2 regions of the Lysinibacillus sp. F12 genome follow, and region 2 is predicted to be linked to the other one. Evidence: riboswitches for the same ligand, from Rfam matches in the RefSeq annotation. Region 2 holds a riboswitch; the other holds the start of a gene.
The links. A riboswitch is a leader RNA that binds a small molecule or an ion and turns the genes downstream of it on or off. The one in region 2 is predicted to bind cobalamin.
Positions count from the first base shown of each region.

Region 1 (3,689 bases), on a different contig from region 2:
CTAGCAAATTTCCGAGTGTCATCCCTAACAAAGTTGATATCGGTATGGCAGCATTCCTCCCCACGTGTCGGATGAGAATGACCGATTTTTTTAAGCCTCTAAGCTGTGCATATTTTACATAGGGCTGCTCGTATTCTTCAATGATGGCAGAGCGGATAAACTGTGAGAACAATCCGATTGTAGGTAAAGCTAATGTGAAAGCTGGTAAAACTAAATGTGCTCCTGAACCTTTTCCATTCGTCGGAAAAATCCCAAGTTTTAAACTGAATAGATAAAGTAGGATAAACCCTAACCAAAATGTTGGAATGGAAACACTTAGGACTGTAAATAATCGAATGATTTTATCGATAAAGGAATGCTTATATAATGCACTCACAACCCCTAACGGAATACTAAAGGTTAAAATAAGGATAAATGCTACTAAAGCTAATTCGATGGTAGCGGGTAGCTTAGCAAATAGCTCATCACCAACGGGTAATTTACTAACAAAAGATGTCCCAAAGTCTAGCTGTAAAACGCCTTTTACCCATAGCAGATATTGCATGATAAAAGGCTTATCTGTCCCTAATTCTTCTCGTAAAGCTTGTATAGCCTCTGGTGTTGGGGCTATTCTTGCAAGTCGAAGAATGACCTCTGCTGGTTCTACTGGTACGAAACGAATAAACACAAAGGTCAGAATAGATACGCCTACTAATACAAATGGAAGTGTGAGAATTCTTTTTACACAAAACATCCAAGTCGATTCGTACATGTCGTCACTTCCTATTTCATCCGATGATAAAAAGAGAGTTGTCCTGGTTCGACACACTCTCTCTTTCATACTTAGTTTTCTTTATCCATTTGTGCATATGGAATGTCATACTCAGAAGCACGTGGTGCAAAATCCTTCATATATGGTTGATAAATAACTTGATTCGTTTCATACGATATTGGATAGAACAATGCTTGTTTGTGGAACATTGTTAAAATATCCGTGTATAGCTGCACGCGTTCTTCTTCATCGGTCCCGACTAATAATTGATGTATGTTAGTATCGATTTCTTGAGTATTTGGTAAGCCTAATTTTGCTTCATAAACACCACTAGCATTTGGTGTAGCTGATTCATTTGCAAAGCTATGTGGATCAGTCGGCGGTCCATTAGTTCGCCAGAAGTTAATATCAACCTGATCATCCATTAATTTTTGCAGACCGACCATCACATCGGCGCCTTCAATATTTAACTGTACGCCTATTTTCGCTAGCTCGCCCTGCATTAACTCTGCCATAGGTTTTTGAATGGCATCAGTAGCAATATAGATTAAATCTAATGTAAGGGGTTGACCATTTTTTGAACGAATTTTTTCACCCTTCTGTAGCGTCCATCCAGCTTCCTCTAGCAATTTCTGTGCTTTTTCAGGATTATATATAATGGGGGCTAAATCAATATTGGCATATGGAATTGCTTCCCAAAATAGCGTGTTAGCCACTTTTTCTGTACCATGTGTAATGCTTTCTACCATTTGTTCCTTATTGATAGCATATTGCATTGCTTGTCGAACCTTTAGCTCAGCTAACGGTCCAGACTGTGTATTGAACAGTAATGCTTTCGTAGACAGTGGCTCAGATGTAGCTGTTCTATATTTGCCACTATCTCTTAAATACGTATAGTTATCTAAACTAATAACCCCTCGCCCATAAATGACATCTAATTCTTCATTTTCAAAGGCTAACGAAATGGATTCCGAATTTGGGATGATTTTAACCTTTATTTTATCTACGAGAGGCTTTTCTCCCCAATAATGTTCATTACGGCTAAATAAAGCATATTCATCTTTTTTATAGTCGGTTAAAACCCATGGCCCTGTGCCAATAGCTGATTGAATGGAATCATTTGTCTTATCGCCGTCTGGGAAGCCATTATCCCCTAAAAAACGGAATGGTCTGACAAAGGCTAATTCGTTTAACACAGGGTAATACGGTTCGTCTAATTGCAAACGTATTGTTGATTCATCTACTTTGACGACCTCTTTTATATGGTTGACCATGCCCATCCAAGAATGCATGTCACGATTCGCTAATACCGCATCAAAATTGCGAATCACATTATCAGCATTAAAGGCAGTCCCATCCGAATAGTTAACATCCTTGCGTAAATGGAACGTATAAGCAGTTTTATCCTCTGAGATGACCCAGCTTTCTGCTAGCTTTGGCGTAATTGTCCCATCATCGTTATACGCCACTAAAGATTCATAAACCATTGCTTGAGCAGTCATCTGATTTGGTAAATATGTATGGGGGTTTAATGGGCCTACATCTAATGGCCAACCAATCGTAATCATTTTTTCATCTGTCTGTTCAGTTGATGCTGAGTTTCCTTTGTCTTTTTCCGTGCTTGTACAACCTGCAAGAAAACTGAAGGTCAAAACAAGCATGTAAGGCAGTAAATACTTCGTCCATCTCATTTTTTATCTCCTATCTCTATTCCCTGTTCATATCTACAAATTGAATAGAAAGAAGGCATAAAAAAACCTTATTCTACAAGAATAAGGACAGATAAACCTACAATACGTAAGCTACCATCCATCTCCCTATCTTTCGTAGATCATCAATGAATCTTCTTACAAGCAGGCATTCTGGCTTATGAATCATCATTTTGCTTCACCTTCCCAAGAAAAAACTCAGTGGTCATCGAAACAAAACTCCTCATTTACAGCTGCGGGACAGCATGGGATTTACACCCATTTTCCTTTTAATCGAACGAAAAATAATTTCATTCAAACTTGTAATGCAATATTTGAAATTAGTAATAAACATAACATGCTCAAATGTTCACGTCAATTTTATTTTCTGAATATAATAAACAGATACAAAAAGACCAGGCAGATAACCTGATCTTTGCTTAACTCCTTTTATCTCTCGTTATCTCGATATAGATTCCTTCACCTCCTGACGCAATAGTTTGGTAGCAGCCACCATATTAGCTAAAGCCGCTATTGTTTCTGGCTCTTTCCTTGTTTTTAAGCCACAGTCCGGATTAATCCAAAATTGATGTTTGTCTAAAACTTGTAAACTATCTCTCATGATGGCTAACATTTCTCCCTCACTCGGCACACGTGGACTATGAATATCGTATACACCTAATCCAATCCCTTTTGTATAAGGATGCACTTGAAGTGAAGAAATAAGCTCTCCATGGCTTCGTGATGTTTCAATAGAAATCACATCAGCATCTAGCGCACTAATGGGTTCTATGAAATCGTTAAATTCGCAGTAACACATATGTGTATGAATTTGTGTTGTATCTTTTACACTCGAGGTAGCAAGTTTGAAGGCATTGATTGCCCAGTCTAGGTAAGCCCCCCAATTTTCTTTACGAAGAGGTAGCCCTTCTCTTAGTGCTGGTTCATCCACTTGAATAATGGAGATACCTGCCGTTTCTAGTGCTTTCACTTCCTTACAAAGTGCTAAAGCAATTTGATAGGCCACATCTTTCCGAGAAATATCATCACGTACAAAGGACCAATTTAAAATGGTCACTGGCCCTGTCAGCATCCCTTTGACAAAGCGCTTCGTTAAGCTTTGGGCATACGCTGACTCTTTCACGGTAATGGATGAAGTCCATTCAACATCTCCATAAATAATCGGAGGCTTCACACAGCGAGAACCATACGAAACCACCCATGCTTTTTCAGTAAAGGCAAAGCCCGTC
Region 1 covers NZ_JBYMLP010000002.1:244,055-247,743, forward strand. Annotated here, with positions in the region: gene nikB (nickel ABC transporter permease) at 1-751, opposite strand, end outside; gene nikA (nickel ABC transporter substrate-binding protein) at 823-2,442, opposite strand; cobalamin riboswitch at 2,587-2,779, opposite strand; gene metE (5-methyltetrahydropteroyltriglutamate--homocysteine S-methyltransferase) at 2,900-3,689, opposite strand, start outside.
Region 1: linked by a shared signal. The riboswitch ahead of nikA (nickel ABC transporter substrate-binding protein) and the one ahead of metE (5-methyltetrahydropteroyltriglutamate--homocysteine S-methyltransferase) in region 2 are both predicted to bind cobalamin.

Region 2 (3,689 bases):
AAGAATTTTTTACGCAGTCTCTATTTCAGAAGGGGACAAGATAGCCGAGGAAATGAGCTTAATACTGCCATACTTGGCACTGAGGCAAAATTAAACAGGTTTTCTATCAGTTAAAGGATTAAGGGGTTGTCCTAATCCTTGGATTTGGCTGAGAAGCGCTGTTTTTTGTTACATGGATGGCTAATGGAGTAGAATAATTGAATTAGGCTAAATTGCTACATTCAATTTTAGTATCGAGGAATTACGCTTTGTAGAATTAGAATTTTTCGAACATTGTAATGCCGCATTTTCTTAAACTACAACAAGTGGTATGTGTAAAAAATCGCTTGAAAAGTGCAAAACATATCCTGAAGCAACCCGTCCTAGATTAGAACGGGTTAGCTTTACAGGGATTATAAAATATTACTTCATCTGGTGGTTGTGTCTTTCTCCAGCCATAAAACTGCATATCGTCTTTTGATCATATAAATCATTTCTATTCCCACCTTTCCTGTTTTTTAAAATTACAACATTAATATTGACGAATACGAATATAATTTTCTACTTTTCTTCTGTTCTCTTCAAAGATTTTTTTCGCATTTTCATGTTGAAGTGCTTTTTCAATAGAAATCTCACGTTTTGTAATAGTTATCGTAAGAGCAAAAATGTTTAACATCATTTATTATCACCTCCTTAAATTACCATGAGGAATGAAAAAAACCGCAGAGAGACTCCTCTACGGTGAAAAAAGACACAAAAATACCGCAGGGGCACACTTCTCCCTGCGGTATGGGTATACTTAATTACAAAAAACTTAAGCGATCCATTCCGATCTGGTCGAATGTGTGATTTTCATTTTTACTGAAGTTGTAACTACCAATGACATTAATTTAGCGATAACGAACATTTCATTCGACCTCCTTAAGAATTTTTTACTTTGTAAGTATATCATTTTTTAAGTTGTTTGTAAACAACTTTTACTAAGAATTCCTGATTGTGTAAAAGTCTAGAAAAATTCTTTGCTGCTTTACATTGTTAGTTATCTGATTTTTTGGGGTAGCGAATAGTAGAAATAGTAGTCTTAAAGCCAACAAACATCATTAAGGCATTATCACTAAGGGTAAGGGTCAAGTTGTTGACAATTAAAAACAAAGTAAATAGATAAATTTTTATATAAAAACAATTTCTACTATTCTGAAATATATGGTATAGTAGGGGTATAACTGAATATAGTGTAAGAAATGGTGCCAGATGAAAGTTTGGCTTAAAAGGGAAGTCGGTGCAAATCCGACGCTGTCCCGCAACTGTAATTCGGAGCAAATCACAAATGCCACTGGGAAACTGGGAAGGCTGTGAGACGTGTTGATGAGAAGCCAGGAGACCTGCCAATTTCTAGTACACACCAAATACCTACGTGGAAATAGGTGGTGAATAGTGACCAATAGGCACTGTGCGAAAACAGATGATGTATACGGAAGTTCTTTTTTTTTCGTATTGTTTTTGTATTAATAATTTTACTATGCAGCCATTTTCCAAAAAGGAGAATGGCTTTTTATCATGCTAATATTGCAAAGTGAAGCCCACTGGTTTTCATATAGGGCAACGAAACTAGCATGTGGATAACCAAATTTGTAGAGCAAGCTAGAAGTAAATTTTTTTGATGAAAGGGAGATGAAAGATGACTTATACTAGTACACTCATTGGCTACCCATATATCGGAGATGATCGCGAATGGAAGAAGGCATTAGAAGCATTTTGGCGTCAAGAACTAACGGAAGAGGATTTTCAGGCTACACTAAAAAGTATTCGTTTATCAAGAATTGAAAAGCAGCTACAACTCGGCATAGATGTGGTGACAGTAGGAGATTTCACATTGTACGATAGAATGTTGGATACTGCCTTAATGTTCGGCTTAGTACCGAAGCGCTTTAACTGGCAAGGTGGAAGGGTAGATTTACATACCTACTACAGTGTAGCGAGAGGAAATCATTCAGCAGTAGCTAGTGAAATGACCAAATGGTTTAATACCAACTATCACTACATTGTTCCTGAGTATGAAGGACAACCGTTGCAGCTAACAGAAAATAAGGTATTAGCAGACTTTTTAGAGGCAAAGGAAGCGTTCGGTATTATGGCGAAGCCGACACTTATTGGCCCCTATACATTTTATAAGCTCACTAAGGGCTACAATAAATTAACGCAGGTCGAATACTTATTAGCCTTAATACCTCTCTATGCCCAGATTATTCAAGAATTAGTAGATGCAGGTGCCGAATGGATTCAAATAGAGGAGCCTTCTTTAGTGACGACACTTGACTCAGCAGAACTGAAGCTAGTTCAAGAAATCTATGCTCAATTGATGATGACAGTTCCAGCAGCAAAACTAATGCTACAAACATACTTTGAAGCATTATGCTCCTATGAAACATTAATTACACTGCCTGTACAAGGATTTGGCTTAGATTTTGTACATGGCTATAAAGGGAATATGGAGTCACTTCGACAATATGGTTTCCCTCCAGATAAAGTTTTAGCCATTGGGGTGGTCAATGGTCGTGATATATGGCGTTCAAACCTAGCGGAAGCGAATGCCATGATTCAAGCAATTGAAAAACTAAGTGATGCTAAGGAATTGTGGATTCAACCTTCAAGTAACCTGCAACATGTACCAATATCTACTTCATTTGAAAAGAAGTTGGACCCTGTTCTCAAACAAGCACTGGCGTTTGCCGATGAAAAAATCGAAGAGATTACTGAGCTAACTAAATATAGAAAGGGTCAAAACGGAACTCGACGTCATAATTTCTCAGAAAGTATGAAAGCCATTGAAGCACTAAAAAATCATCCGATTCGTCAAAATAAGATGATCCAGCAAGCCGTTCAATCCGTCTCCACAAAGGATTTTGAGCGACATAGTGATTTTAGTCAACGTCAAAAATTACAGCAGCAGGCGTTAGCCTTACCACTATTCCCTACAACAACAATCGGTAGCTTTCCTCAATCTGATGAGGTGAAGAGAAATCGGAATGCTTGGCGAAAGAAACAAATATCGAATACAGACTATGAAGCATTTATTGAACTGGAAACAAAGCGCTGGATTCACTTGCAGGAGGATATGGATATAGATGTACTGGTTCATGGAGAATTTGAACGGACAGACATGGTCGAGTATTTCGGTGAAAAACTGACGGGCTTTGCCTTTACTGAAAAAGCATGGGTGGTTTCGTATGGTTCTCGCTGTGTGAAGCCTCCGATTATTTATGGAGATGTTGAATGGACTTCATCCATTACCGTGAAAGAGTCAGCGTATGCCCAAAGCTTAACGAAGCGCTTTGTCAAAGGGATGCTGACAGGGCCAGTGACCATTTTAAATTGGTCCTTTGTACGTGATGATATTTCTCGGAAAGATGTGGCCTATCAAATTGCTTTAGCACTTTGTAAGGAAGTGAAAGCACTAGAAACGGCAGGTATCTCCATTATTCAAGTGGATGAACCAGCACTAAGAGAAGGGCTACCTCTTCGTAAAGAAAATTGGGGGGCTTACCTAGACTGGGCAATCAATGCCTTCAAACTTGCTACCTCGAGTGTAAAAGATACAACACAAATTCATACACATATGTGTTACTGCGAATTTAACGATTTCATAGAACCCATTAGTGCGCTAGATGCTGATGTGATTTCTATTGAAACATCACGAAGCCATGGAGAGC
Region 2 covers NZ_JBYMLP010000003.1:683,160-686,848, reverse strand. Annotated here, with positions in the region: gene AC3CH7_RS17325 (DUF2785 domain-containing protein) at 1-114, shown strand, start outside; gene AC3CH7_RS17320 (YrzI family small protein) at 512-658, opposite strand; cobalamin riboswitch at 1,205-1,383, shown strand; gene metE (5-methyltetrahydropteroyltriglutamate--homocysteine S-methyltransferase) at 1,658-3,689, shown strand, end outside.